One region of the Paenibacillus sp. WG02 genome, then DNA from elsewhere that is predicted to be linked to it. Evidence: predicted binding sites of a transcription regulator. Region 1 holds the regulator's gene; the other holds the start of a gene.
What was found. The regulator LexA, encoded in region 1, represses DNA repair genes until DNA is damaged. The targets are predictions, from matches to a motif close to CGAACATATGTTCG.
Positions count from the first base shown of each region.

Region 2: a site for LexA is predicted at 11,268-11,281, ahead of recA (recombinase RecA). Genes of this name have one in related genera too.

Region 1 is NZ_AP036016.1:4,959,875-4,975,603, reverse strand. It holds gene hflX (GTPase HflX) at 98-1,423, shown strand; gene ACBP55_RS22650 (methionine gamma-lyase family protein) at 1,456-2,676, shown strand; gene ACBP55_RS22645 (MerR family transcriptional regulator) at 2,772-3,182, shown strand; partial or broken gene glnA (type I glutamate--ammonia ligase) at 3,223-4,564, shown strand; gene ACBP55_RS22635 (aminopeptidase) at 4,675-5,913, shown strand; gene lexA (transcriptional repressor LexA) at 6,554-7,171, opposite strand; gene ACBP55_RS22625 (LysM peptidoglycan-binding domain-containing protein) at 7,319-7,726, shown strand; gene ACBP55_RS22620 (DUF896 domain-containing protein) at 7,867-8,049, shown strand; gene ACBP55_RS22615 (HAD family hydrolase) at 8,093-8,884, shown strand; gene ACBP55_RS22610 (1,2-dihydroxy-3-keto-5-methylthiopentene dioxygenase) at 8,963-9,505, opposite strand; gene metH (methionine synthase) at 9,761-13,198, shown strand; gene rnz (ribonuclease Z) at 13,305-14,234, shown strand; gene tlp (small acid-soluble spore protein Tlp) at 14,281-14,496, opposite strand; gene ACBP55_RS22590 (CidA/LrgA family protein) at 14,775-15,125, shown strand; gene ACBP55_RS22585 (LrgB family protein) at 15,115-15,729, shown strand, end outside.
Region 2 is NZ_AP036016.1:3,989,099-4,004,827, forward strand. It holds gene sleB (spore cortex-lytic enzyme) at 1-642, shown strand, start outside; gene yfmF (EF-P 5-aminopentanol modification-associated protein YfmF) at 744-2,024, shown strand; gene yfmH (EF-P 5-aminopentanol modification-associated protein YfmH) at 2,028-3,317, shown strand; gene ymfI (elongation factor P 5-aminopentanone reductase) at 3,314-4,069, shown strand; gene ACBP55_RS17820 (DUF3243 domain-containing protein) at 4,166-4,417, shown strand; gene ACBP55_RS17825 (hypothetical protein) at 4,511-5,362, shown strand; partial or broken gene ACBP55_RS17830 (DUF3388 domain-containing protein) at 5,492-6,234, shown strand; gene ACBP55_RS17835 (helix-turn-helix domain-containing protein) at 6,283-7,164, shown strand; gene ACBP55_RS17840 (YajQ family cyclic di-GMP-binding protein) at 7,307-7,798, shown strand; gene rimO (30S ribosomal protein S12 methylthiotransferase RimO) at 7,927-9,255, shown strand; gene pgsA (CDP-diacylglycerol--glycerol-3-phosphate 3-phosphatidyltransferase) at 9,252-9,839, shown strand; gene ACBP55_RS17855 (competence/damage-inducible protein A) at 9,928-11,178, shown strand; gene recA (recombinase RecA) at 11,354-12,397, shown strand; gene ACBP55_RS17865 (regulatory protein RecX) at 12,473-13,162, shown strand; gene rny (ribonuclease Y) at 13,549-15,087, shown strand; gene ACBP55_RS17875 (TIGR00282 family metallophosphoesterase) at 15,205-15,729, shown strand, end outside.

The DNA of each region.
Region 1 (15,729 bases):
CAAATTGACTTTCCCAAGCATTTCCTACACAATGATGAAGGAATACGCCCGTATGGGGCTATTTCGGTCGTTTGAATGCAGCGTAAAGGAGATACCTATGAAAACAACTTCACATATGGTTGAGAAAGAAATTGATGATCGCGCAGTACTCGTAAGTTTAGTCACTCAGAAACAGAAGAAAAATGAATTGTTAGCGGAATACTCACTGCAAGAGCTGGTCAAGTTGGCGGAAACTGCAGGTGTGCTTGTTTTGGAGACATTGACTCAGAACAAAGAAACAAAGGATTCCAAATGGTTTATTGGTAAAGGGAAAGTTGAAGAGCTTAAAGTTCTTTTGGAGGAGCTTGGCGGGAATACGGCAATCTTCGATCAAGAGCTTTCTGGTGCTCAAGTCCGTAACCTAGAGGCTGCCCTAGATGTGAAAATTATTGACCGAACGCAGCTGATTCTCGATATTTTTGCTCAGCGTGCCAAAACACGAGAAGGCATTATTCAAGTTGAGCTGGCGCAGCTTAGCTACCTGCTTCCAAGGCTATCGGGACAAGGCAAGAACTTGTCACGTCTTGGTGGCGGTATCGGGACGAGAGGTCCCGGGGAATCGAAGTTGGAGACCGATCGTCGGCACATTCGCGGACGTATTGATGAGCTGAAGGCGCAGCTAGAAGAAGTTGTTCGTCATCGGACTTTGCATCGTGAACGCCGTAAGAAGACCGGTGTGTTTCAAGTTGCCCTTGTTGGATACACGAATGCAGGGAAATCAACTTTATTGAAACAATTGACGCAAGCCGACGTCTATATTGAGAATCAGTTGTTTGCAACGTTGGATCCGACATCGCGGACGATGGAATTGCCAAGCGGCAAAGAGATCGTGCTAACAGACACCGTAGGCTTCATTCAGAACCTGCCGCATGATCTTGTTGCATCGTTCCGTGCTACGCTGGAAGAGGCCAATGAGGCTGATTTGATCCTTCATGTCGTAGATAGTTCAACAGATATGAGAAATGAGCAAATGCGGGTTGTCGCTGAGGTTTTAGAAGAACTGGGTGCACATCAGAAGGAACAGTTGACTATTTTTAATAAAATAGATCTTTGCTCGCAAGAAGATATGGAGATGCTTTCGACCGAAGGTGAATTTCTGAAAATCAGCGCATACAACCCTGATGATCTGGAACGTCTGCGAATTGCTATTCAAGAGAAGCTGATGGGTGAGAGTAAAGAGTTTCGCATTCCAGCTGATAAGGGAGACATCATTTCACTGATGTACCGAATTGGTGACGTCCTAGAGACGGATGTGGACGGGGAAGATATGCTGTTCAAGGTCCGTGTGAACAAGGATGACTACGTCAAATTGGCCTATCAATTGGTGGCTTATGATCAGCATGCTCAGCAAGAGGCTCAAGATAGTGAGGGAGAGATTTACTAATTATGCAATTTGGGGATAGAGTTATGGCATTAATGGAAAGCGCTGAACGCCAAATAGAGAGCGCTTTTCGCCAGATTGAGAAAACGATTGATCTTAATCAGTGGAAAGTGATTAGCGCTTTCCAAAAACATAAGGTAAGCGATTACCACTTTGCTTCTTCGACAGGCTATGGCTACAATGATCGTGGCAGAGAGGTGCTCGATCTTGTCTATGCTGATGCGATGGGGGCAGAAGCGGCACTTGTACGCCCGCACTTTGTATCAGGTACGCATACGATTGGCACAGCGTTGTTCGGTGTTCTGCGACCAGGCGAACATCTACTTTACATAACGGGTAAGCCCTATGATACGTTGCATAAGGTCATTGGAAAGCCTGGCGACGGGATGGGATCTTTGCAGGACTTTGGCATCGCGTACAGCGAGGTTGCGCTGACTGAGGATGGCGCACCGGACTGGTCAGCCATCGCGGCTGCCATTCAGCCGAACACGAAGGTGATCGGGATACAGCGTTCGCGCGGCTACTCGTGGCGGCCTTCGTTCACGGTTGAACAAATCGGAGAAATGGTCCGATTCGTCAAAGAAGTGAACCCGGACCTGATCGTCTTCGTCGATAATTGCTACGGCGAATTCACCGAGCTGCAGGAGCCAACGCAGGTTGGCGTAGATCTCATGGCCGGCTCGCTGATCAAGAACCCCGGCGGCGGTATCGCCCCATCCGGAGGCTATATTGCCGGGCGGCGCGACCTAGTGGAGCTCGCCGCCTACAGACTGACCGCCCCCGGTATCGGGGGCGAGGTTGGTGCCATGCTCGGCGCTACGCGAGCAATGTTTCAAGGGCTTTTCCTTGCCCCTCATCTGGTGGGGCAAGCTGTCAAGGGCTCAGTCTTCGCAGCTAGCGTGTTCGAAGAGCTGGGCTTCGAAAGCCATCCGCGCTGGCAAACGCCGCGCACAGATCTGATACAAGCGATCCGCTTCACGTCGGCGGATCACTTGATCACCTTCGTGCAGGGCATCCAGAAGGCGGCTGCCGTTGATTCGCACGTTGTGCCGGAGCCGTGGGATATGCCCGGCTATGAGCATCCCGTCATTATGGCGGCCGGGACATTCATCCAAGGCGGCAGTCTGGAGCTGTCCGCGGATGCGCCGATTCGTGAGCCTTATATCGCTTATTTACAGGGCGGACTCACCTACTCACACTGTAAGTTAGGGGTACTAACAGCAATCCAACATATGGAAGACAAGGGATTGTTGTGAAAAATTAGACTGTGAACAAACCTAACACTCCTTGACACGTTTTTGTTACAAAGGTACAATAGTGGAGAGGTACTTACTGACCAGGAGTGATTAGCATGAGTGATGAGATACGTAGAAATATGGCGTTATTCCCGATCGGGATCGTCATGAAGCTGACTGATTTAACTGCAAGACAAATTCGTTACTATGAGCAGCATGAACTTATTATTCCAGCTAGAACAGCTGGTAATCAACGTTTGTATTCGTTTAATGATGTAGAACGACTTCTTGAAATTAAAGATTTAATTGAAAAAGGTGTGAACATCGCCGGGATCAAGCAGGTTCTTATCCCTGTCGATAAAGATTCAGAAGATGCAACGATTTTGAACGAACACACAGAAGTGAAGCGTAAAGAATTAACCGACTCCCAACTGCACAAAATGCTTAAGCAGCAGTTGATTGGCGGAGGTAAACGCCCTGATCAGGTTTCTCTGATTCAAGGTCAGCTTTCCCGTTTTTATAAATAGCATTTCTTAATCGTTTGTAAATTGAGAGGAGACTGCACACGTGAGCTACAACAACAATTTTTCCAAAGAAGACATCTTGCGCATTGCCAAAGAAGAAAATGTTCGGTTCATTCGTTTGCAATTTACGGACTTGATGGGAAGCATCAAAAACGTAGAAATTCCTTACAGCCAACTCGAAAAAGCGCTCGATAACAAGATGATGTTCGATGGTTCATCCATTGAGGGTTATGTGCGTATTGAAGAGTCTGATATGTATTTGTATCCTGATTTGGATACATGGGTTATTTTCCCATGGGTAACCGAGAGCAAAGTAGCACGTTTAATCTGTGATATCTATATGCCAGATGGCAAACCGTTCGCAGGAGATCCGCGTGCCATCTTGAAAAATGCGTTGAAACAAGCCGAAGAAATGGGCTTTACGGCTATGAACGTAGGTCCGGAGCCAGAATTCTTCTTGTTCAAAACGGATGAAAAAGGCAATCCAACAACCGAACTGAATGACCAAGGTGGATATTTCGATTTGGCTCCGATGGATTTGGGCGAAAACTGCCGCCGCGATATCGTGTTGACGCTTGAAGAGATGGGCTTTGAAATCGAAGCATCCCACCACGAAGTGGCGCCAGGTCAACATGAAATCGACTTTAAATACGCAGATGCGATTAAAGCGGTCTGACCAAATTCAAACCTTCAAGCTCGTCGTCAAAACCGTTGCTAGACAGCATGGTTTGCATGCTACATTTATGCCTAAACCATTGTTTGGTATGAACGGTTCTGGCATGCACTGTCACCAATCGTTATTCAAAGGTGATGTGAATGCTTTTTATGATGAGAACGATAAATTAGGTTTAAGTAATGTGGCTAGACATTATATGGCGGGTGTACTTCGTCATGCACGTTCTTTTGCTGCAATTACGAACCCTACGGTTAACTCATATAAACGTCTTGTGCCTGGTTATGAAGCGCCTGTCTATGTGGCATGGTCGGCAAGTAACCGTAGTCCTATGATCCGGATTCCAGCTTCCCGCGGTTTAAGTACTCGTGTTGAAGTTCGTAACCCGGACCCGGCTGCTAATCCTTACTTGGCTCTTGCAGTTATGCTTGCTGCCGGATTGGATGGCATTAAGAACAAAATGCAGCTTCCTCCTCCTACGGATCGTAACATCTACGTGATGACCGAAGAGGAAAGAGAGAGCGATGGCATTCCTACTTTGCCTTTGAACTTGAAACAAGCGTTGGACGAGCTGCTTCGCAATGATGTGATTTGCGATACGCTGGGCGAACATGCTCTTGCTCATTTCTATGAACTTAAAGAAATCGAGTGGGATATGTACCGCACACAAGTTCACCAATGGGAAAGAGATCAATATCTGTCTCTTTACTAATCGCAAAGAAAGTTGATATGGATACAACAATTAGATAAGAAAAGCCCGTCAGCCTTCAGGTACGATTCTGAACTGATGGGCTTTTTCACGCGAAGGAGAGCATAAGGATAATGGATAACTTTCAAATGAATTTGGAAAAGTACGCTGAACTTGTAGTCAAGGTAGGGGTTAACCTCAATAAAGGCCAGGATCTGATGATAGAGTCGCCAATAGAGTCCCTAGAATTGACTAGACTTATCGTGAAGAAAGCCTATGAGGCAGGGGCGAATTTTGTCCAAGTTCACTGGCAGGATGATGTGATAACTCGCAGTAGATTTGAATATGCCCATGACGAAGCTCTTGATTATTACCCAGAGTGGTATACGAGTATGTTGGAACGTTTTGTAGAAAACGGTGGAGCATTGCTGAATATCAAAGTGCCGGATCCTGATCTCTACGCGGGTATTGATGCAAGCATGATTTCTAGAGCATCTAAAGCCATGGCTACGGCTAGATCTAAGTATCAGCACTATGTAAGAACAAGTAAGTTCAGTTGGTGCTTAATCAAAGCGCCTACGGTGGCATGGGCATCCAAAGTGTATGCCGATTTACCAGAAGAACAGCGAATCGATGCGATGTGGGAGGCAATTTTCCGGATAAACCGCGTTTATGAAGATGATCCTGTTGCGGCTTGGCGAGTACATATGGATCAACTGAAGCGCGTTCGCAGCGTGTTAAATGAGAAGCACTATGAGGCGCTTCAATATCGAGCGGCAGGAACAGATTTGCGAGTTGAACTGCCGGAGGGCCACATTTGGCTTGGTGGTGATTCGGAGAACGCAAGTGGAATACGATTCGTAGCGAATATGCCGACTGAGGAAGTATTTACGATGCCTAAGCGAACGGGTGTTCATGGGACGGTATCGAGCACCAAGCCATTAAATGTGAATGGGGCGCTCGTGGATCGGTTTTCGTTCAAGTTCGTGGACGGGAAAGTTGTAGATTATCATGCTGAAGTCGGCTATGAGCACCTAGCGAGGTTGCTGGATATGGATGAGGGGGCGCGATATTTGGGTGAAGTTGCTCTCGTGCCTTTTGATTCGCCGATCTCGAATCTTGACCGCATTTTTTACAATACGGGCATCGATGAGAATGCATCCTGCCATCTGGCCTTAGGCAGCTGCTACCCTATTAATTTGCAGGATGGCGTATCTATTTCAAGTGAAGAGTTGAAAGCTCGTGGTGGGAACACCAGTTTGATTCATGTGGATTTTATGATTGGGACGGCTGATCTTGAGATTGATGGTGTCCTTAGTGATGGTACCGTTGAACCTATTTTCCGTAGTGGAAATTGGGCGCTTGCTTTTTAGTTGAAATTTATCTGATTTCTTTAGCTGATATTTTAGCTTAATTCAAAGGTGAAAGTACTCCTGGGGTTATCAATGGGATAGAGTGCAGGGAGTATAGAGTAGAGAGTATAGAGTATAGAGTATAGAGTATAGAGTATAGAGTAGATGGAAGACGGAAATTGGAATTTGGAGTTTGGAGTTTGGAGATAGAAGATAGAAGCTAGAGGAAAGAAGCTAGAAAATAGAAGTCTCTAGAGACCGCTAATTTGTCCAAAAGTGTTGTGATTTTTAGAATAGAAGTCTTTAAAGACTTCTATTCATAAAAATTGAAGCAAATAGGGGCCAAATATTACCGAATAGAAGCCTCAAGAGGCTTCTAATTCCGTAAAATACGATTTTAATGACGTAATAGCAGTCTCTGAAGACTCTTATCTGAATCCTGAATCCACTGTTCAGCCTTCATGGCTATGGAGGGATTAAAACCGTATCATTAACTTTGAAAATCCATTTTTGGATCGGTTGGCCTACTATCTTTTAAGTTTCTCTATATAATCCAAAGCTCCAAGCATTATAACTGTTTACATCGAAAAGAACCGAGGGACGATTGTCCTCTCGGTTCTTTCTCATTGGTATTGTAGGTAGAATAAGGGCTGTAGGGCTATTACATATCCCGGAACAAACCAATGACACGGCCAAGAATCGTAACATGTTTCAAAAGGATAGGCTTCAATGCCGAGTTCTCTGGTTGAAGACGAATATGATCCTTTTCCTTGTAAAAGCGTTTCACCGTTGCTTCATCGTCTTCAGTCATTGCTACAACAATGTCCCCGTTATTCGCAGTTTGCTGCTGCTTAACGATGACATAATCGCCATTATGAATGCCGGCTTCGATCATACTGTCACCCATGACGCTAAGCATGAACACATTATTATCTCCTACCATGCTTACGGGAAGAGGGAAATAGTCTTCAATGTTCTCAGTTGCTGTAATAGGCACACCTGCTGTAACTTTACCAACGAGAGGTACACGTGCTACAGAAACTGCAAAATGCGTCTCAGCACCGTCAAGTCCTAGAATTTCAATAGCACGAGGCTTAGTAGGATCTCGACGAATCATACCTTTCTTCTCAAGACGCTCTAAATGCCCGTGCACTGTAGAACTAGAAGCTAGTCCAACTGCTTCACCGATTTCTCTAACGGAAGGTGGATACCCCTTATCTTTCACTTCATTCTTAATGAATTCCAATATAGCTTGTTGACGCTGCGAAATCTTACTCAATAGTTATCACTCCAATACTGGGAATCATTACCCAAAGTATAACATAGAACCCGAGTTCGTACAAACATAAGTTCGAGAAAAGTGTTGACTCAAACATGTGTTCGTGTTAATCTAATACCAGAACAAATGTTTGGGAGATGATTACTCATGTATATGGCTTATTCAAACACTAACTCAACACACACACCTCATAGATCTGCTAGCACATCCAAAGGGATGACATTTAATTCTAGTTATACCAAAGCGATTGTTCGCTTCGTCCTATTAGCAGTTATTCTTGGTACTGTGTTTTCATTCGGTGCTATGGTTCAAGCCTATGCAGGGGATGGGGCAGCAATTGCAAGGACCCCAGTTTCCGTTACTTCAATTAACTCTTCTCCGAAAGCTGTCGTGCAAGATCAAGTCGTCATTCAACGCGGAGACACTCTTTGGGATGTTGCTTCCACTCACAAAAAAGGTAATGAGAACATTCGTTCTTATGTTGATAAATTGAAGACAATCAATCATTTAACCACGAGCTCCCTTAAAGAAGGACAGGTTTTATTGCTTCCTTAATTTCATTATGCTTTCCTGATAGAATCTAAATATGATGAGGCTCGGACATGTTCCTATGCCTCTTTTTGTTGTCTCTTGACATTCCTTAATAGGGATGGCAAAGTAGTACTCATATTGAATTTTTGACTGGGAGGATCACAATGAGTGACAACATGGAACAAACTATCGAACGTATTAATGAGCTTGCTCGTAAAGCGAAAACAGTTGGCTTAACAGACGCGGAAATCGATGAGCGCAACGAACTCAGAAAGAAATATATTGAAGCATTCCGTGGCAATCTTAAAGTTCAACTTGATTCCATCAAGTTTACGGACGAAGAGTAATCGCTGCTCATATAGATACAACATTCAAAAGGGGAAATGAATGATGACGTTGAAAGCCGTACTTTTTGATTTAGATGATACGCTTCTGTGGGATGATCGCAGCGTGCAGGAAGCTTTTAAAGCGGCATGTGCGGAAGCTGTAAAGCATGTAGCCGTGAATCCCGAAGAATTGGAAGCTTCTGTTCGCAAAGAAGCGCGTTCTTTATATGAATCTTTTGAAACCTTTGAATTCACGAAAATGATTGGTATTAATCCATTCGAAGGCTTATGGGCGAACTTCACGCAAGGTGAAAATGAGAACTTCCGTAAGCTTGAGAAATTAGCACCAGGATATCGTACGGAGTCTTGGACAAGAGGGCTTGCAGCGTTAGGGATAGAGGATCGTGAGCTCGGGTATAAACTTGGTGAACTTTTTCCAGCAGAACGCCGACGCCGTCCTTACGTATATGAGGAAACGTTCCGAGTATTGGATGCTTTAAAAGGCAGCTATCAATTACTGTTGTTAACGAATGGTTCGCCAGATCTACAAAAGGAAAAATTAGCAGGTGTCCCAAATATCGCACCATACTTTGATCATATCGTGATCTCTGGTGAATTTGGAGTAGGTAAGCCAGCGAAGTCCATTTTTAACCATGCACTTGGACTACTTGGAATAGACGCAGAGGAAGGCATCATGATCGGAGATAAATTGACAACCGATATCCTAGGTTCTGGCAGCGTAGGTATGCGCAATATTTGGATTAATCATCATGGACTCCAAAGTGGAGATGAGATTGTTCCTGCGTATGAGGTTTCCCGTCTTCAAGAAATTTTGCCGATTATTACGAACGGATAACATGAAATAATCAAAAACCCAACGGATGCATAGGACGGTAAGTCCAGCGCAGTTGGGTTTTTTTGTTCATATAATAGATTAAGCTTTAATAAATTCTGGATCATCAATGTTATAAGCAACCCAGCCATCTTTTTCGATGAAGAGACGAACGGCAACGATTTCACGATTATCCATTAGTGTGAAGAAATGGTTCGTGTTTTCAGGAACAGAGATAACATCGCCTGGTTCAAGTTCAACGTCAAAATAGCCAACTTCGCTTTCGGATTTGATAATGAAAATCCCTCGTCCAGAAACGATTGCGCGGATTTCATCTTCCGTATGGGTGTGTACTTGTTCGAATTTCTTCAGCAGTTCTTCAATGTTAGGCGTTGAATCGGAAAGCGCGATAACATCCCAAATTTCATAACCGCGTCTAGCAGCCAAATCACGAATTTCTTCTTCATAAGTGCTAATAATTTGTGCTTTCTCGTCATCACTTAGAATGAATTTCTCACGCAGTGTTTCTGGAAGTTTGTGCGCATCCCAGTGTTCATAAACAACATTTTGACTATCCAAAAAGGCTTTGACTTGCTCTTCGCCTTCAATACGTTCATTCGTATTGCGAATTCTAATTTGTGCCACGCTGCATCCCTCTTTCTGAGTAAATATAATATAGGGATCTTTGACTTACGATCAAAGCCTCTCCTTTAAATTATAGTGGAAATGTAGCTAGCTGTCGATGGTTGAACATAAGAATTTCCGATAAAACCTATAGGTAAATATGATAATTCAAATTCTTTTCATAGAAGCCGGATTCTGTTACACTAAAACATAACATAATTTGTCGTTTTTTTTTATTGTCTATAGCTTTAGGATAAGTTGAAAGGGAGTCATGCAATGATCAAAACACCGATACAAGAGCAGCTTAAAAAGAAGATCATGATCCTAGATGGTGCCATGGGTACAATGATTCAGCAAGAGAACTTAACCGCTGAAGATTTCGGCAGCGATGATCTGGACGGATGTAATGAAATTCTTTGTGTTACACGACCGGATGTAATTCGCAAAATTCATGAAGCTTACTTCGCCGCGGGCGCTGATATGATAGAAACAAATACATTCGGGACCACGAGTGTGGTATTAGCGGAGTATGATTTGCAAGACCGTCATCGTGAATTAAATCTTGCAGCAGCCAAACTGGCTATCGAAGCAGCGAACAAGTATTCGACACCGGAGTGGCCTCGTTATGTAATCGGAGCTATGGGTCCTACGACCAAGACGTTGTCGGTAACTGGTGGAGTCACATTCGCTGGGCTAGAGGAGAGCTATTACGAACAAGCGTTGGCTCTTGTTGAAGCTGGAGTAGACGCACTTCTTTTGGAAACTTCCCAAGATACATTGAACGTAAAAGCAGGCAGTATCGGAATTCGCAGAGCATATGAAACATTAGGTGTTGAACTTCCGATAATGATCTCCGGAACGATTGAACCGATGGGCACAACATTAGCCGGGCAAAATATTGAATCCTTCTATATTTCGTTGGAACATTTGAAGCCTATTTCAATGGGGTTGAACTGTGCTACAGGTCCTGAATTTATGAGAGATCATATCCGTACACTGTCTGATATTGCAGAAACAGCGATTAGTTGTTATCCAAATGCAGGTTTGCCGGATGAGAACGGACATTACCATGAGTCCCCAGAATCTTTGGCTAAGAAGATGGCCGGATTTGCCGAGCAAGGCTGGTTGAATATTGCCGGTGGTTGTTGTGGTACAACGCCTGATCATATTCGAGCCATGGCGGAGACACTCTCTCAGTTTAAGCCAAGAACGCAATATGGTACGCATTTACCAGCTGTTTCAGGGATTGAAACGTTGTTTATTGAGCCAGAAAATCGTCCTATCATGGTTGGCGAACGGACCAATATTTCGGGTTCACGAAAATTCAAACGCCTGATTAAAGAAGGGAAGTTTGAAGAGGGCTCTGAAATTGCCCGTAATCAAGTTAAGAACGGCGCTCATGTTATTGATATTAACCTGCAGGATACAGACATTGACGAGGCTTATGCCGTTGAAGAGTTCATGCAGCAGGTTGTAAAGAAAGTCAAAGTTCCGTTAATGATTGACTCGACATATGACCACATCATTGAGCTCGGACTTAAGTACTCCCAAGGTAAGGCGATCATTAACTCCATCAACTTGGAGGATGGCGAAACGAAGTTCGAAGCCATTTTACCTTTAATCAAACGTTACGGGGCTGCCGTTGTTTGTATTCTTATCGATGAACGAGGTCAGGCTGTATCGCGCGAAGCGAAGATCGAAGTGGCGACTCGGTCTTACGAGCTTTTGACTGAGAAGTATGGCATGAAACCTGAGGATATTATTTTTGATCCCAATATGTTCCCAGTAGGCTCTGGAGATCCGCAGTATATCGGTTCAGCCGTTGAGACGATTGAGGGCATCAAGCTGATTAAAGCAAAATATCCTGCTGCTAAAACAATTCTTGGTTTAAGTAATATCTCATTTGGTTTGCCTGATGCAGGGCGTGAAGTGCTGAACTCCGTCTATCTGTACCATTGTACGAAGGCAGGCCTAGATTATGCCATTGTGAATACAGAAAAATTGGAGCGTTATGCCTCTATCCCGGATACAGAACGTCAATTGGCTGAAGAACTTATTTACAATACGAATGATGAAACACTGGCACAATTCGTTGCCCATTTCCGTGAGAAAAAAGTGGAGAAGAAAGAGAAAATTTCGAATCTGTCTCTGGAAGAAAGACTTGCCTCTTATGTCGTGGAGGGGACCAAAGAAGGGTTAATCCCTGATTTGGAAATCGCTTTACAGACATATTCGCCGCTTGAAGTCATTAACGGACCTCTGATGAGGGGGATGGAAGAAGTAGGACGCCTCTTTAATGGCAATGAATTGATTGTGGCTGAGGTATTACAAAGCGCGGAAGTAATGAAGGCTTCAGTTAATTATTTGGAACCTTTCATGGAGAAATCCGAAACAGCCGTAAAAGGGAAAATTATTTTAGCAACAGTCAAGGGTGATGTACACGATATTGGAAAAAATCTCGTCGAAATCATCCTTTCGAATAATGGCTATAAAATTATTAATCTTGGGATTAAAGTACCGCCGGAGCAAATCATCGAAGCTTATCGAAGAGAGCTACCGGACGCGATCGGTTTATCTGGATTACTTGTGAAATCGGCTCAGCAAATGGTTATCACGGCTCAAGATTTACGTACGGCAGGTGTGGATGTACCGATTTTGGTCGGTGGGGCTGCGCTTACTCGCAAATTCACGAAAACGCGTATTCAACCTGAGTATGAGGGTGTCGTACTTTATGCGAAGGACGCGATGGATGGACTGGATATTGCCAACCGACTGAGTGACCCTGAACAACGCCAACGTCTCATTCAGGAGCTCAGAGAAAGCTTGGAATCCGATGTAATGGATACCGGGAAGAAGGAAGAGAAACTGCCGCAGCTCACAAGGGTGAGTTCGTCTGCTGTCTCCAAGGATCTTCCTGTGCAAGTGCCGCAGGATACTGATCGCCATATCATGAGGGATTACCCGATTAGCCATCTGATGCCTTATGTCAACATGCAGATGCTGCTGGGACATCATCTTGGTTTGAAAGGTAAAGTAGAGCAGCTGCTTAGCGACAAAGATACGAAAGCCCTTCAACTTAAGGATACAGTGGATTCAATTCTCCATGCCGCACAGCATAATGGGATTATTAAAGCCCACGGGATGTACCGTTTCTTCCCAGCACAATCCAGTGGTAACGATGTCATCGTCTATGACCCGCAGGATCACAGTAAAGTGTTAGAAACCTTCACTTTCCCGCGTCAGGATAAAGAGCCTTACCTATGCTTATCCGACTACCTGAAGTCTGTAGAAAGCGGTCAAATGGATTATGTCGGTTTCTTACTTGTGACGGCAGGGCATGATATTAATGAGTTGGCTAAAGAATGGCGGGATAAAGGGGATTATTTGAAATCCCATGCCCTTCAGGCAACGGCACTGGAAATGGCTGAAGGCTTTGCCGAGCGGATTCATCACATCATGAGAGATGTTTGGGGAATAGCCGATCGTGTAGATATGACGATGCATGAGAGATTTGGTGCCAAATATGTGGGACAACGGTTTTCCTTCGGTTATCCGGCATGTCCGAATCTCGAGGACCAAGCGAAATTGTTCAATTTGCTAAAGCCAGAGGATATTGGCGTGGAGTTGACGGAGTCGTTCATGATGGAGCCGGAAGCATCGGTTTCAGCAATCGTATTTGCCCATAAGGAAGCTCGATACTTTAACGTAGGATAGAAAGTTTATGTAAAAAGCGAGGCAGCTTGTACGGACTATACGGTTCCGTCGGCGTCCTCGCTTTACATTTTGGCATTGTGATTTTAGATAGAATGGGGTTTAGATCGTGGACTTGTATTTTTTGGGCACGGGGGCGGGCATGCCCTCCAAACAACGAAATGTCACATCAATTGCTTTAAATTTGCTGGATGAACGCGGAACCTATTGGCTGTTCGACTGTGGCGAAGGGACGCAACAGCAGATTCTGAACTCTCCAGTGAAATTGGGACGAACGGAAATGCTATTCATCACGCATCTGCATGGGGATCACTTGTACGGTTTACCTGGTTTGTTAACGAGTCGATCCTATTTAGGCGGGGATACACCTCTTACGTTATATGGACCGCGGGGTCTTAAAAGTTTTGTTGAGACAGCCCTCTCAGTAAGCGGGGCTCATTTAACGTACACGCTGCAAATCGTGGAAATTGAGGAAGAAGGTCTGATTTTCGAAGATGAAACCTTCCAAGTCGAGACAGCACGACTAGAGCATCGGATTGAATGCTTCGGTTTCAGGATCGTAGAGAAGGATCAGCCCGGCAAGCTGATGCAGGAAAAACTAACGGAACTCGGCATACCGGCAGGTCCGATTTATGGTAAATTGAAGCAAGGCCAATCCATCCAGTTGGAGGATGGTCGTACGCTTCATGGGACTGATTTTCTAGGTGCGCCGATACCCGGACGCATTGTTGTAATTCTTGGTGACACGCGCTACTGCAGCGGTGCTCAGCACTTAGCACGAGGCGCTGATGTGCTTGTGCACGAGGCTACATTCGCTATGGATAAGCAGGAGCTTGCGTATTCGTTTGATCATGCCACTTCAATCGATGCGGCAAGAACTGCTCAGGAAGCGGGCGCGAATGCGCTGATCATGACGCATATCAGCTCGCGATATCAAGGGGATGCCGTAATGGAGCTTTTGCAAGAGGCTCAGAAGATTCACAGCAACAGCTACATAGCTAAAGATTTCTGGAGCTTTGAAGTGCCGCGCAAAGGATGAAAAAAGAGAAGCCTCTTCCAATTAAGGATGGGGCTTCTCGCTTTGCTTATGTGTTCGTTTCGTCTTTTTTTTCCTCAATGAAGCCGCGGATACTTTCTTTGCGGCGCTCATTCTTGGATTCGATGCTTTGTTTTTCGTCGGCAGTTATTTCATCGGCATGTTCGTCCAAGTAGTCTTCAGCTTCGTGCAAATTAGCTATCGTATGATCGATGGCGTTCTGCAAACGGGCTGGATTATCTTCGCGATTGTCTGGCTTTGCCACAGTATTTTTTCCCTCCCTTAAGACGATAGATTGACATCCTGTTATACGATTCCACAAGGTCAATCAGATTATTCATTGTTAAAGAAGTCAATTTCCCTGATTTCTCTCATACAATTAACATAATCCCATGTCAACCGAGGTGATTCTATGGAAATTACACTTGCCGAAGTGCTGCTTTCTATCTTTATGTCCTCGATATTTTGTGTTATGTTTAGGGAAATACGAAATTATTACAGAGACTCAGGCTAGTGCTGCTAGCAGCTGGAATGGAGAATTTTATGCTCGGTTTTGCTATATTATTAGGCTTTAATTTTTTGGGTTATGTGATTCAGATGAGCCTGCACCTGCCCCTACCAGGCAACGTGATCGGGCTCATTCTTTTTACCGCGGCATTGTTCACTAAGGTCATAAAATTGGCTTGGGTAGAAGAAGCGGCTTCACTTTTGACGAGACATATGATGCTATTTTTTATTCCGTTTACGGTTGGTGTTCTAGCATTTATTCCGATCATTGGAGCTAATTGGCTTGCTATATGCGGTGGGACTGTTGGTGCAACGGTGGCTGTTCTTGTAGTAACTGGTTGGGTATCGTCAAAGCTAGGACAGGAGAATACCAAATATGGCGAATAGCATACTGCAGCATCCATTGTTTGGTCTTTCACTAAGTGTAATCAGCTATGCGTTAGCCAATTTGTTGTACCAACGATGGCGGTTTATGCATCCTCTTTTTAGTTGTACGGGGTTCATTATTATTGTATTAGTAAGCTTTCGTATTCCTTATGAGGACTTTAAGCGAGGGGCTGACGTGCTAACACTTTTATTAGGGCCAGCAACCGTTGCGTTAGGCGTACCTCTTTACAAATATAAAGAATTAATACGCAGAAATTTGGCACGTGTCATGATAAGTGTTTTGGCGGGTTCAATTACGGGCATTGCTGCTAGTGCAGCCATTGTGGGGCTATTGGGAGGGAGTCAGTCCATTATCCTAAGTATGCTTCCCAAATCGGTAAGCTCGGCCATTTCCATTGAAATTGCCGCGCGATTAGGCGCGATTCCTGAATTAACAGCGGTACTAACCACTTTAACTGGGCTGCTGGGCAGTATGTTCGGCACTCGGATTTTGAGTTGGTTTCGAATTAGAGATGATATCTCGATCGGCATTGCCATTGGAACAGCGGCTCATGGCATTGGAACAGCCAAAGTATTCAAGGATTCTGAACAGCAAGGAGGATTT
Region 2 (15,729 bases), 970 kb from region 1:
CAAGGCAGATTGAAGTTCATTGGCTTCTATAACGGCAGTATAGACGGAGACTATGGGTATAAGACTTTAACGGCAGTGAAGCGATTCCAAGGTGAATTTGGGATGAAAGTAGATGGTATTGTAGGTCCCAAGACCAAGCTTAAACTGTGGGAAGCTACGAAGAATTGGAAGCCTACTGCTCCATCCACTGGAGGACAAAGCGGTGGAGGCAACAATAATGCAGGCAATGATAGTGCAACTTCAAATCAAAAGCCAGCTAATTTGGTGCCTTCTAATAACCTGGGCTTATCTGAGCAGGATATTAATCTGATGGCGAATGCTGTGCATGGTGAGGCTCGGGGAGAACCTTATATTGGACAAGTAGCCGTAGCAGCTGTAATTTTGAATCGGGTGAAGTCAGCTAGCTTTCCTAATACGGTTTCTGGTGTTATTTTTCAGCCTGGTGCATTCACAGCCGTAGCAGATGGTCAAATTTGGCTAACACCAAACGAATCGACGAAAAAAGCCGTAAGAGATGCGCTGAGTGGATGGGATCCTACGGGCGGTTGTATTTATTATTTCAACCCGGCAACAGCGACCTCCAAATGGATTTGGAGCAGGCCTCAAGTGAAAAATATAGGGAAGCATATTTTCTGTAAATAATTTAGACATGGACAAGGAGAAGGAGCCAGCTTTGGTTGCTTCTCCTCTTCGTATAGGAATATAATGGATCTATATCACGGACAAAGAAGGGAGACCGACCTTTGAAGCATATACAATTTGAGCGCACTACATGGAATCATATACGATTACATGTGCTGCCGACAGATCGGTTTAAAACGTTTGCCATCTCGGTGTACATAGGCCGTCCTCTAGAAGAAGAAACGGTCACTAGTACCGCATTAACACCATTTGTACTGCGTAGAGGTACTCAATTACGCCCAGAAACGAAGCAATTTCGAGAATATTTAGATGATTTATATGGTGCAGGATTTGGTTTTGATATTTACAAGCGGGGCGATTACCAAATTGTTCAGTTACGCATGGATATCATCAATGACAGATTCGTGAAATCAGCGCAATCTTTGTTAAAGCAGGGACTCGAATTCGTTGGGGAAACTTTGACAAAGCCAGCGCTGGAAGAAGGACATTTTCGAAACAAATATGTCGATGCTGAGAAGCAGACTCTCCAGAAGCGCATAGAATCAGTCATTAACGATAAAATTCGTTATGCAGCTGAACGATGTATTGAAGAAATGTGCAGCGATGATCCTTATCGGCTTCACCCTTTGGGTAAAATAGATGATTTGGACCCTATCAATGCCGAACAACTTTACGAACAATATAAAAACTGGCTTCAAACAGCACCAATGGATATTTATGTTGTCGGAAATACGACGCTTACTGAAGTAGAAGGAATTGTAAAGCAGGCATTCTCCATTGAACGTAAGGAGGATGTCGGCTATGTCACATCTGCCCCGCGGGGAGCGACAGGTGATGTGAAGACAATCGTTGAGCGTCTGGATGTTAATCAAGGGAAACTGAACATGGGACTGCGTACAAATATTTCGTATCGAGATGATCTGTACCCAGTTGCTCTTATGTATAATGGTGTTCTCGGAGGCTATCCTCACTCCAAATTATTTACGAATGTTCGTGAGAAAGCGAGTCTGGCCTATTATGCCTCGTCTCGGTTTGATGGTCACAAGGGCATTCTGACCATTCAATCGGGGATTGAAATGGCGAATTATGAAAAAGCGGTTGATATCATTCGAAAGCAGCTTACTGCCATGGAACAAGGCGAGATCAGTGATACTGAATGGAATCAAACCCGAGCCATGATTGCCAATCAACTGCGCGAAATTCAGGATTCCGCATTTGAATTAATTTCTTTTGACTTTAATGCCATTTTATCTGGAAAAGAACGTACGGTTTCAAGCTTGATTGAATCGGTGGAGCAGGTAGATGTAGCGGCTATTGCTGAGGCTGCCAAGCGTGTTCAACTGGATACGATATACTTTTTGCGGGACCAGAAGGGAGAGTAGAAGATGCAGGTTATTCCTTATCCACACCTGGGTGAAACTATTTATCACGAGAAGCTTGATAATGGGCTACATGTATTTGTTCTACCCAAAGATGGTTTCCAGAAAACCTATGCGACGTTCACGACGCAATTCGGATCTGTTGACAACTTTTTTCAGGTTGAAGGTAAAGATGCAGTTCAAGTACCAGATGGTATTGCTCATTTTCTAGAGCACAAAATGTTTGAGGAGCCAGAAGGGGATATATTCGCTACTTTCGCTTCAAACGGCGCTTCGGCTAACGCTTTTACAAGCTTTGATCGGACAGCGTACTTATTTTCATCCACGGATCATTACTTAACAAATTTAACGACACTAATTAATTTCGTGCAAAATCCTTACTTTACAGATGAAAATGTAGAAAAGGAAAAAGGCATTATCGGTCAAGAGATCAAAATGTACGAGGATAATGCGGATTGGAGAAGCTATTATGGATTAATTGAATCCTTATACGCAAAACATCCGATCCATATTGATATCGCAGGTACTGTAGAGTCCATTGCGGAAATCTCAAAAGAAACCCTGTATGAATGCTACAACACATTTTATCACCCTAGCAATATGAGCCTGTTTGTTGTTGGAGGTGTTGATCCAGAAGAGGTTATTTCGTTAGTTAAAGAAAACCAAGCTGCCAAAACGTTTCCACCTCAAGGGGATATCCAACGATTTTTCCCAGAGGAGCCATTAGAAGTAAAGGAAGCGCGCAGAGTAACACTTCTTCCGGTTTCAATGCCAAAATGTTTAATCGGATTCAAAGAGCCTGCGCCTTCTGTAAGCGGGAAAGATTTGTTAGTTAGAGAATTGACGACGAAATTAATGTTAGATGTTTTGTTCAGTTCAAGCTCTGATATTTATCAGGCTCTATATGATGAACAATTGATTTCTGATAATTTTGGTCATGAATATAATTGCAGCGATGGATATGCTTTCTCCATTCTTGGGGGAGATACCAAAGATCCGGACCAACTTGTAGCGCGCATTCGTGAAGAGGTTGAGAAACGTAAGGATGCTGGACTTGATGAAGTCACTTTCGAGCGGAGTCGTAAGAAGAAAATTGGTAATTTCTTGCGGATGATGAACTCACCTGAATCCATAGCGAATGAATTCACTAAATACCGTTTCAAAGATATTGATTTATTCGATATTTTGCCTGTTTACGAGCAGATTACACTTGAAGAAGTGAACCGTCGATTCCGCGAGCATTTTGATTGGAGCAGACTTGCAATATCCATTGTGCAAAGCGATAAGCCATCGTGACGTTCCATAAGTCATTCAGTGAACAAACGGTTCTTATAACAGGAGCTAGTCGTGGAATCGGTGCAGCCATTGCTGAGCGTTTTGCCGCGGTAGGCATGAATGTTGTTATTCACTACCGTGAGTCACATGAAGCTGCTAATGAAGTGGCCAGATCCTGTATGAAACATGGCGCCAAAGTGTTAACCGTATCCGCGGATGTCAAATCTCGTGAGCAAATCAATAAGATGCAAGAAAAGCTGGAACAAAGAAACATGGTCCCTGATATTATCGTGAACAATGCCGGAATTTCTCACTTTGGTATGCTTTCTGATGTAAGCGAAGAAGATTGGGACCTGGTGATGAATGTTAATCTGAAAGGCGCCTTTCTTTGTACACAAACGTTCATGACGGCAATGGTCAAACAAAAGTATGGCCGCATTATTAACGTATCCTCCATATGGGGCATCTCAGGTGCCTCCTGTGAGGTTGTTTACTCAACAGCTAAAGGTGGATTGAACGCCTTCACGAAGGCGTTAGCGAAGGAGCTGGCACCTTCTGGCGTTACGGTGAATGCTGTGGCGCCCGGTGCGGTACATACCGAAATGATGGCAGGATTTCAACCGGAGGAGCGGGAAGCGATTGCCAATGAAATTCCGGCAGGTCGTTTTGCATTGCCTGATGAAGTTGCTTCGCTTGTGTATTTCCTAGCACTGCCTGAATCCGGTTATATTACGGGTCAAATCATAAGTCCAAACGGTGGATGGTTAACCTGAGTACAGAGTAGGAAGCCTCGCGCATAATTTTAAGCTGGGAAGCGAATATTACGTATGTAATGACCATTTCTCATAACTCAAAGGAGGCTTCTTACAATGGCTACTGTACTTAAAGTATTTGATAAGTGGAAAGAGTTTTTGGCTGAGCGTGTGAGTCAGGCTGGACATGCGGGGATGAGTGAGGAAACCATTTCTAAGCTCGCTTTTCAAATCGGTGAATTTCTTGCCAATAAAGTTGATCCCGAAAATGAACAAGAACGAGTGCTCAAAGAACTGTGGGATGCAGGGGATGAGCAAGAAAAGCGTACAATTGCCCGCCTCATGGTAAAATTAGTAGACAAAGGTTAATAACCGTTTTACAATTCAATAGGGTACTATGTGAAAGCCTCCTCTTTCGGAGGCTTTTGCACGCTTTATAAGGAAGAAAGGAAATGTAATTTCATGGTAATCAAACGTTTTGTGCTTGCATTATTGCTCTTATCTTTTATCTTAACTGGTTGTGGGAATCGTGGGATTCCAGCGATTAAGCAAGAATTATTGGATAATAAATTATCTGTACTAATGCTGACGGGTGCTAGTATGTCTGCGCCAGCGAAACAGTCGGTAGGAAATGCGCTTCAACAGTGGAGAGATGCGAATTTTATAGCCTTCGATTGGATCAAGGATTTGAATCAATTGGATGAAAGCAATATAACAAAGTTGAAAGAAAGCAAATATGATTACATATATGTCATTGGTAATGAATTGTTTCCTTCTGCTAACGGGGTGATTGGACAAGGACTTTCGGCGGGTAAATGGACTTTATTGCAAAGTCAGCTTGATACCAAAGGGATCACAAGTCAGGTAAATGAGCAAGTCTCGTTGTTGCAAATTGATTCTCTTCAGGTTGAAACCTTGAAAAATAAATGGATCCAAGACCTATTGGCACAAAACATTGTTGTGGAGTGGGTGACTCGCAGCGATCGTCCCATACCTTCTGCTTGGGCACCCTCGGAGGAAGCGGATCATATCGTTTTACTTGATAATAATGAACAATGGTTTCAGCAGTTATCTTTCCAAACGAGACAGCATCACTCCAACACTATAATTTTCTATACTCCAGTAGAAGATGCACAAGTACAGAAGGCTAAGTCTATCGGTGTATCGGTAGTTGATATTTCGGGAGCTGTATCGGCTGAACTCAACTGGGCTCAAATCATGGACAATCGTCTTGCTATGATGAAAAGCAGCTCATGGAAAAAGGGCGGTACGATTTACAACGAACAAGAGCTTAAAGAACTAAAAATGAAATAAATTTGTGAATATTTGCGCAAAAAAAGAAGGACATTGACGGAAATTGTAGAAATTAATTATATTAGGTAGCGACTTGTTCGTTACAGATATTGCGATGAGGTGGAAAGATTGGACGTTAAAGAGTGGTATATGGAGTACAAAATTCACAAAAACCGTCCCGCTTATTAGGGGATATTGCTTCCTTAATGGGTATGTTGGATATTAATATTGTGACTATTAACGGGGTAGAAGATCGTACACGCGGTATGCTTCTGCAAACCAATGATGAAGAAAAAATTGACTTAATGGGTAAAATGTTAAGAAAAGTAGATAATATTACTATTACTGCTCTTAGACCCCCTAAACTTGTTGATATTTTGGCTGTCCGTCATGGCCGGTATATCGAGCGCGACTCGGATGACCGCAAAACTTTCCGTTTTACTCGTGATGAATTGGGACTGTTAGTTGACTTCCTTGGTGAGATTTTCAAGCGAGAAGGGAACCAAGTCGTTGGCCTTCGCGGAATGCCACGAGTGGGTAAAACGGAGTCGATTATTGCAGGAAGTGTATGCGCAAACAAACGTTGGACTTTCGTTTCCTCTACGTTACTCAGACAAACCGTGCGCAGTCAACTATCCGAAGATGAAATGACTCCAAACAATGTATATATTATTGATGGAATCGTTTCTACTATTCGTTCAAATGAGAAGCATTACAGCCTGTTGCAGGACATTATGGGCATGCCTTCAACGAAGGTTATCGAGCATCCGGATATATTTATTCGGGAATCCGAATACACATATAATCACTTCGATTATATTATTGAGCTGCGAAATAGCCCAGATGAAGAAATCAATTATGATTCATTTACGTATACGTCCGAACCTTTTTAATGTCTGTAACGTCATTAAATAAAGTAGATCCCGCGGGGAGGTGACCATATGTCTGATCTCGGATACATTTTACGCAAAACACGCCAGGAAAAAAAGATCTCTCTTGACGATCTCCAAGAAGTTACGAAAATTCGTAAACGATACTTGGAAGCGATTGAAGAAGGGAACTATAAGGTTCTTCCTGGCAGCTTCTATGTACGTGCTTTCATTAAAAGCTACGCTGAGGCGGTGGGACTTGATCCTGCTGAAGTTCTGGGCATGTACCAAACGACAAATCCCTCCCCAGCGATAGAGAAACCAGTTGTAGAAACAATTCGTAAAAATAGAACGAGTGTCCGTAATACTGAAAAATTGAGCCGCTGGGCTTCAGGTACGATGTTTGTTTGCTTCATATTGCTTATATTCGGTATCGTATACTACTATACATACAAGAATTATAAGGGAACGCCAGCAGATGAAAAACCTGCTCAAACGCAATCTCCGAGAATCACAGATTCTACGAATCCAGCGACAAGCACATCTCCTAGTACGACAATGAATACGTCCGGTGACGGTAAAGTGGCGCCTCTTTCGACTCCTACACCGACACCAGTTCCGACACCAACGCCATCTGTTCAGGTTAAGTTTAGCACCAGCGAGAAAGGTGTAGATAATTACACGATAACTGGTACTTCCAATCTGAATATTCAGATGAAAATAACAGGTTCTTGTTGGATTCGTGTGGATTCTCTTACTGAGGCAGGCGGTAAAGAAATGCTTAGACAGAAGCTTTACAAAGCCGGTGACACGGACACTTTTGACTTAACCAATTCAGCGTATTTAAATGTTGGTGCAGCAAGTGCCTTGGAACTTACTGTGAATGGCACAATCGTTCCTGTCGGGGATACACCAAACCCCAAGAGGGTACAGCTCAATTTGCAAAAAAGCTAGCATTTTGACGCTTCCTGCGCTTTCCCTGGTAATGAATATGACCAAGAGATATCCTAAGCCGAGTGGGCTTGGGATGTTTCTTTTTTTACGGCTTCTTGCTATAATGCTATTGTAATTTGATGGAAAGGATGTTTTGTCTAAGATGAGTTCAGAATGCTCGTTTGATATCGTATCTAAGGTGGATATGCAGGAACTAAATAACGCCATTCAGCAGGCGGAAAAAGAGATCCTTACCCGCTTTGATTTTAAGGGCAGTAAAAGTAGCATTAAATTGGATAAGGACCAGCTTGTTGTCACCTCCGATGATGAGTTTAAGCTTCAGAATGTCCTTGATATTATGCACGCCAAAATGACGAAGCGCGGTATCTCGATTAAGAATCTCGAGTATAGTAAAGTAGAACCAGCGGCTGGTTCCACCGTAAGGCAGAAAATTAGCATGAAACAAGGTGTCGATCAGGAGAACTCGAAAAAAATTAACATTCTAATTCGTGACTCCAAACTTAAAGTTAAGACGCAAATCCAAGGGGATCAAATCCGAGTAACCGGGAAGAGTCGTGATGACTTACAAGCCGTTATTGCGCTGCTGCGTAAGGCGGAAATTCCTCTTGATTTACAATTTGTAAACTTGAAATAGGCATACATACGATGTTCTTTGGAGAGTCTCCCCCTACATGTAGGGGTTTTTTACATTTTGACACCCTATAGGGCTTGTATTATACTGGTAGGGAGTGTTTTTTAGGACTATTGGAGGTTGTTTCTTTCATGACAGAAAAGGTTAAAGTAGTTACTCTTGGATGCGAAAAGAATTTGGTCGATTCCGAGATTATGTCAGGATTAATTCATGGCCGTGGTTTTCAGTCTGTCGAGAACAAGGAAGATGCCACTGTCATTATCGTGAACACTTGCGGGTTCATTGATGCAGCGAAAGAAGAATCCGTTAATACAATTTTGGATATGGCAGAACTAAAGCAAACTGCGAATCTCAAGGCGCTAATCGTCTCCGGATGTCTTACACAACGCTACAAAAAGCAGTTGATGGAAGAAATGCCTGAGATCGATGGCATCGTGGGTACCGGAGATTTCGATAAAATCAACCATATTGTAGATGAGGCGCTTCGCGGTAAGAAACCGGTTCTTGTTGGGAATCCGGTGTTTAATTATGATGCGGACCTGCCAAGACTCATGACTACTCCTCGATACACAGCCTATGTGAAAATTGCAGAAGGCTGCGATAACGCATGCACATTCTGCAGTATTCCAATTATGCGAGGCAGCTTCAAAAGCAGAAGTATGGAGTCTATCGTTGCTGAAGTTGCTACTCTTGCTGCTCAAGGTGTCAAAGAGATTAGTCTCATTGCTCAGGATTCCACGAACTATGGAACGGATCTTTACGATGGTTTCATGCTGCCTACTTTACTGAATAAAGTGAGTGAAGTGGAAGGCATCGAGTGGGTGCGTCTGCACTATGCTTACCCTGGATTCTTTAGCGATGAATTGATTGCTGTCATGGCATCTAATCCGAAGGTATGTAAGTACATCGATATGCCGCTTCAACACAGTGAAGACTCTATCCTCAAACGGATGCGTAGACCTGGCCGCCAGAAGGATACGCGTGAGCTAGTTCGCAAAATTCGTGAAGCGATTCCGGATGTAGCCCTACGCACATCACTCATTGTAGGTTTCCCAGGTGAAACGGAACAAGATTTTGAAAACTTGAAACAATTTGTTCGCGATGTTCAGTTTGACCGTCTCGGTGTTTTTGCATATTCCAAGGAAGATGATACGCCAGCAGCACGTTTGCCGGACCAAGTTCCTGATGATGTCAAAGAGTATCGCGCGAACGCGATTATGGAAATTCAACGTGAAATCTCGAATCTGCGTGGCGGACGCCGCATCGGGCAGGAAATTGATGTGCTAATCGAAAGATACGATGGCAGAAGTGATGTGTATATTGGACGTTCCCAATTTGATGCTCCTGAGATTGATGGGGAAGTATTCGTGTCGAATGCGAAGCTTAACATTGGTGAACTAGCTAAAGTTCGTATTACCCACTCTTATGAGTTTGACTTATCCGGGGAGGTAATTGCATGAACCTAGCTAACCGCATCACCGTGGCGAGGATTTTATTAGTACCTATTATCATGTTTTTTCTGTTGATTAAGGTGAAATTCCCTCATATACGGATAGAGGAATTTAGCATAACGTATAATCAAATTATTGCTGCTTTAATTTTCATTATTGCAGCGAGTACAGACAGTTTAGATGGTTACATTGCCAGAAAACGTAATCTTGTAACCAACTTGGGTAAGCTGCTTGATCCTTTAGCGGATAAACTGCTTGTTACGGCTGTGCTCGTCTCATTAGTGGAAATGGGTAAAGTAGATGCATGGATTGTCATTGTCATTATCAGTAGAGAGTGGGCTGTCACAGGACTTCGCCAAATCGCTCTATTGGAAGGCACGGTGATGGCAGCTAGCAAATGGGGTAAAGCGAAGACGGCAGCTCAGATTACAGCCATCATTGCACTACTTATCAATAATTTTCCTTTTACGTTTCTGCACTTCCCTTTTGATGTTATAGCTAGTTGGGTAGCAGCAATTATTACCGTGTATTCGGGTGTGGAGTATTTTGTAAAGAATAAGCATGTCATAGATTTTTCAGAAAAGTCGCAATAGGGCAACCTATTGCTTTTTTTACTACATACGAAAGCCTAAGTTGAATGGCCTTGATAGAGATTTTCTTATTTTAAGGAGGGAATTTGAAATGAAAGCAGAGATAATCGCAGTTGGAACGGAACTTTTACTAGGCCAAATTGTAAATACGAATGCTCAATTTCTCTCCAGAGAATGTGCTGCGCTTGGTGTAGATATGTATTTCCAAACCGTCGTTGGCGATAACGAACAGAGATTGCTAGAAAGCTTCAAATTAGCTGCTTCAAGGGCTGATGTTGTTATTTGTACAGGAGGTCTTGGACCTACGCAGGATGATTTGACGAAGGACGTGCTTGCAGCGTTTGTAGGACGTGAATTGATTGTGCATGAGCCCTCTATGAAAACAATTACGGATTTGTTCCAGTCACGCGGGATCCATATGGTTGAAAGTAACAGACGACAAGCGATGATGATAGAGGGAAGTGATCCATTACATAACGAAACAGGGCTTGCTGTCGGTATAGCATTTACCTACGAAGGGACACATTTCATTCTTCTACCAGGCCCGCCCAAAGAAATGAAGCCAATGTTCACCAAGTATGCGGTTCCTTGGCTGCGCGCAAGGATGACGGATGAGATTCCGCTTTATTCCAAGATGCTGAAATTTGCCGGCATCGGTGAATCTAACTTGGAACATCAATTACTTGATTTAATCCAGTCTCAAACAGACCCAACAATCGCTCCATACGCCAAAGAAAGCGAAGTGACGATTCGCTTAACAACACGTGCACAAACGGCTTCAGAAGGTGAACGGAATCTTCAAGCGACTGAACTGGAGATTAGAACGCGATTAGGAGATCATCTCTATGCCGAGCAAGATGTTCCCATCGAGACGATTGTGCTGCAATTGCTTGGCGAGAAGAGCCAGACACTTGCTGTGGCTGAAAGCTGCACAGGCGGATTGTTAAGTGATTTGATTACTGCGGTACCGGGGAGTTCCCAATCTTTTCTGGGAGGGATCATTTGTTATTCCAATGCCTTAAAGCATAAGCTCCTCGGTGTTCCAATGGAAGTGCTGGAAGGGGAGGGTTCCCCAGGTGCTGTTAGCAGTGAGACAGCGACCCTCTTAGCGGAGAACTTGATTACTGTGACCGGAAGTGACTTTGGACTATCAGTCACGGGTGTGGCCGGTCCGAGTCCGTCTGAAGGCAAGCCTGTAGGGCTTGTGTATATAGGTTTTGCTCAAAAGGGCGCAGTAACAAGGGTTATCACATTGCAGCTTTCTGGTAATCGGGAGTCCATTAAGCATAGAGCAGCCAAAAGTGCGCTCTACCAATTATGGAAACAGTTGAAAGATTGCTAGAGTTCGCATATAATAAGACTAAGTGTTAACGGAAGAACCGTAGCAAAGCGATAACTTTGTTGCGGTTTTTTGTTTGTTCGCTAAAAAGTCGAATGTATGTTCGAAAAAATGCTTGGCAAACACCTGAAAACAAGTTATCATATACCTATAATGATAGAAGAAGGAAGTGAGTGTTTTGTCAGATCGTCGCGCAGCACTTGATAATGCTTTACGTCAAATTGAGAAACAGTTCGGAAAAGGCTCCATTATGAAACTTGGAGAATCTACACATATGCAAGTTGAAACGATATCATCCGGATCTCTTGCACTTGATATCGCTCTTGGAATAGGTGGGTTTCCACGCGGAAGAATTATAGAAGTATACGGACCTGAGTCTTCCGGTAAAACGACGGTAGCTCTACATGCTATTGCAGAAGTACAGAAGAATGGTGGACAAGCGGCTTTTATCGATGCGGAGCACGCATTGGATCCTTCCTATGCAAGCAAGCTTGGTATTAATATAGATGAGCTTTTACTCTCTCAGCCGGATACCGGTGAACAAGCACTTGAGATCGCTGAAGCGCTAGTAAGAAGTGGTGCAGTAGATATTATTGTTATTGACTCTGTAGCGGCATTAGTACCTAAAGCAGAAATTGAAGGCGATATGGGTGATTCCCACGTGGGTCTGCAGGCTCGTTTGATGTCCCAAGCACTTCGTAAACTGTCTGGTGCGATCAACAAGTCCAAAGTTATCGCGATTTTCATTAACCAATTACGTGAAAAAGTTGGCGTTATGTTCGGTAACCCAGAGACAACACCTGGTGGCCGTGCACTTAAGTTTTACTCATCTGTTCGTCTTGATGTTCGTCGTGTGGAAACAATCAAACAGGGTAATGATATGGTTGGTAACCGCACAAGAATTAAAGTAGTTAAGAATAAAGTAGCTCCGCCGTTCAAACAAGCAGAAGTGGATATTATGTACGGTGAAGGAATTTCACGCGAAGGCAGTATCATTGATATCGGAACAGAAATGGATATCGTTAATAAAAGCGGAGCTTGGTATTCGTATGAAGGTGAGCGCCTTGGTCAAGGCCGTGAGAATTCGAAGCAGTTTTTGAAAGATAACAAAAGTATTTCGGAAACGATTGAATTACGGATTCGAGAAAACAGTAATTTAATCAAAGCAATCCCTCTTAATGTTGACGAGGAAGATGATGAATTGGAACCAGATTTCGAATAAGTTTAAATGATCATACATGAAAGCACCTTAAACCTTGTGTTAAGGTGCTTTCTTCATGGAAGGAGTTGGTTAGTTGTGAATAATGAAGAGCAACCAGTATTGATTATAACTAAGGTTGAGAAACAGAAGCGCGGTAATCATCGCTACAATATATTTCTAAATGAAGAGTACGCATTCTCGGTTCATGAAGACATTCTAATCAAGCATCGATTAAATAAAGGGGAAACCATACTTTCACAAGAAATCGAGAGTATAACGCTTGATGAGGAACAGAATATGGCTTATATAAAAGCAGTAAGTATGATAGGCAGACGACCTCATTCATTAAGTGAAGTAAAACGCAAGCTGAAGGAGAAAGGCTTCGAAATGCCTATTATTGCATGGGCATGTGAAAAGCTAGTTCAGCAGAATTATATAAATGATGAGGAATTTGCGAAAATGTGGACAGATAATCGCATTATTTCGCAACGAAAAGGTCGTAATCTCATTCGACAAGAACTCCAACAAAAAGGCATAGATAAAGAATTGGTCAAAAATGCCATGGAGACTATCGATCCCGAAGATGAGTATTCGGGGGCAATGAAATTGGGGCAAACGAAATGGAAGCAAACCTCAGGAAAGACCATGGATCGTAAAAGAAAGACGGGAGCTTTTCTTATGCGGAGAGGTTATACAGGCTCTATTGTAAACAAGGTTTTAGGGGTATTAAGCTCTGAATCGAGTGAAGAGGAATTTGAAATCTTAGATGACTCGTTTGATTATTAATGCCATTAATTATAGGATTAATTAGTTAATGTCATTAAATGTCATTGGGGTACTGGAAATACTTATTCCGTCATCGAAGGGACAATCGCTTGACAAGCTTCTTCGACAAAAGATAAAATAACAGTGTATATTTTCATAATGTATTCAAAATCATACTCATTTTCATTGATTTTGAGGGGACAGATGTAGAAACCGCCAATTTTTACACTGTTGATTATGGATTATTAGCACTATAGTGCCTCTAACGCACGGTGCGCATTCATTTAAAAGCCATACTCTTAATAAGTAGGGTATGTATGACTAGTCAAACAATTAAAAATCGGATTAAAAAACCGAAGGGAATCCCAGGCTAACACCTTGGAGAAACCAACGAGGAGGTGAACAAGATGACTTTCATCTGGGTCGCGATCATTCTCATTGTTGGAGCTGCATGCTTAGGGATTGGTTATTTTATCCGTAAATCTCTTGCAGAAGCGAAAATTTCCAGTGCTGAAACAGCCGCTGAGCAGATTCGAGAATCTGCCAAGAAGGAAGCAGAAGCACTGAAAAAAGAAACGGTTCTGGAAGCAAAGGACGAAGTGCATAAACTAAGGTCCGAAGCTGAAAAAGACATTCGTGAACGTCGAAATGAAATTCAACGACAAGAAAGACGATTGTTGCAAAAAGAGGAATCGCTGGATAAAAAATTAGAATCTCTCGAGCGTAAAGAAGAGCAAGTTGCCAACAAAGAGAAGCGGATCGAGGATACACAATCACAAATTGATCAGCTTTATAAAAGCCAAGTTTCGGAGTTAGAGCGAATTTCTGGACTTACAATGGATGAGGCTAAGAGCATCATTCTTACAAATGTAGAACAGGAAGTTCGTCACGAAACCGCACAGCTTATTAAAGAAATCGAACAGCAGGCCAAAGAAGAAGGCGATAAGAAAGCCCGTGAAATCATCACGCTCGCCATTCAACGTTGTGCTGCAGATCACGTTGCTGAAACTACCGTTTCAGTTGTATCATTGCCAAATGAAGAAATGAAAGGCCGGATCATCGGTCGTGAAGGACGTAATATTCGTGCTCTGGAAACATTGACGGGTATTGACCTTATAATTGATGATACGCCAGAAGCAGTTATTTTATCAGGATTTGATCCAATCCGACGCGAAATTGCTCGTACATCTTTAGAGAAGCTTGTTGCTGATGGACGTATTCATCCAGCACGCATTGAAGAGATGGTTGAGAAATCCCGTAAAGAAGTGGACGAACGTATTCGCGAATATGGGGAGCAAGCCACGTTTGAGGTTGGTGTACACGGATTGCATCCTGACTTGATCAAAATTTTGGGTCGTTTGAAATTCAGAACAAGTTACGGTCAAAACGTGTTGAAACATTCCATGGAAGTAGCTTATCTGGCTGGTCTGATGGCCGGGGAGCTCGGGGTAGACGTAACTTTGGCGAAACGTGCCGGGCTGCTTCATGACATCGGTAAGGCGCTAGACCACGAGGTTGAAGGATCTCATGTGGAAATCGGTGTTGAGATTGGCAAGAAGTACAAGGAGCATCCAGTCGTTATTAATAGTATTGCTTCGCATCACGGTGATGTGGAAGCAACCTCTGTTATTGCGATGTTAGTAGGAGCTGCAGATGCATTATCCGCAGCAAGACCTGGAGCACGCAGAGAGACGCTCGAAACGTATATCAAGCGCCTTGAGAAGCTTGAAGAGATCTCGGAATCATTCGAGGGTGTTGAGAAGTCATATGCCATTCAAGCTGGTCGCGAAGTGCGCGTTATGGTTCAACCGGAGAAAGTGGATGATACCGAAGCGTTCCGTTTAGCCCGTGATATTACGAAGAAAATCGAGGGTGAACTCGATTATCCAGGACATATTAAGGTTACGGTCATTCGTGAAACAAGAGCTGTTGAATACGCTAAATAAGATACCAATGCGAAAAGTGGCTGATATAGCCACTTTTCCTTATTTTCAGGCTGGTCATTGAATTTATGAATTGCTTGCCTTTGCATCTATGGTTTATAAAGGAGCTATATATTTGTTATGAAAATTGTATTTATCGGAGATATCGTAGGATCTGTAGGAAGAAAAGCTTTGAAAAATATTATGCCTAGACTAAAACAAGCTCATCCACACGCAGTGTTCATTGCTAACGGAGAGAATGCTGCCGCAGGGAAAGGGATTACAGCGGCAATTGCTAAGGAAATCTATGAGATGGGCATTCAGGCTCTAACGATGGGCAATCATACGTGGGATCAGAAAGAGATTTTTGATTTCATTGATCGTGACGAGAAGATGGTTCGTCCCGCTAACTTTCCTCCTGGAACACCGGGGCGAGGACATACGGTCATTAAGGTCAAGGATCAGGAATTGCTGATCATTAATTTGCAGGGACGCACATTCTTACCGCCTATTGATTGCCCATTTCGCAAAGTGGACGAAATTCTTGAAGCGGATAAGAAAAAACATAAATTTGTATTCGTAGATTTCCATGCAGAAGCTACTTCTGAGAAAATTGCGATGGGCTGGCATTTGGATGGTAGAGTGTCAGCAGTTATCGGCACCCAT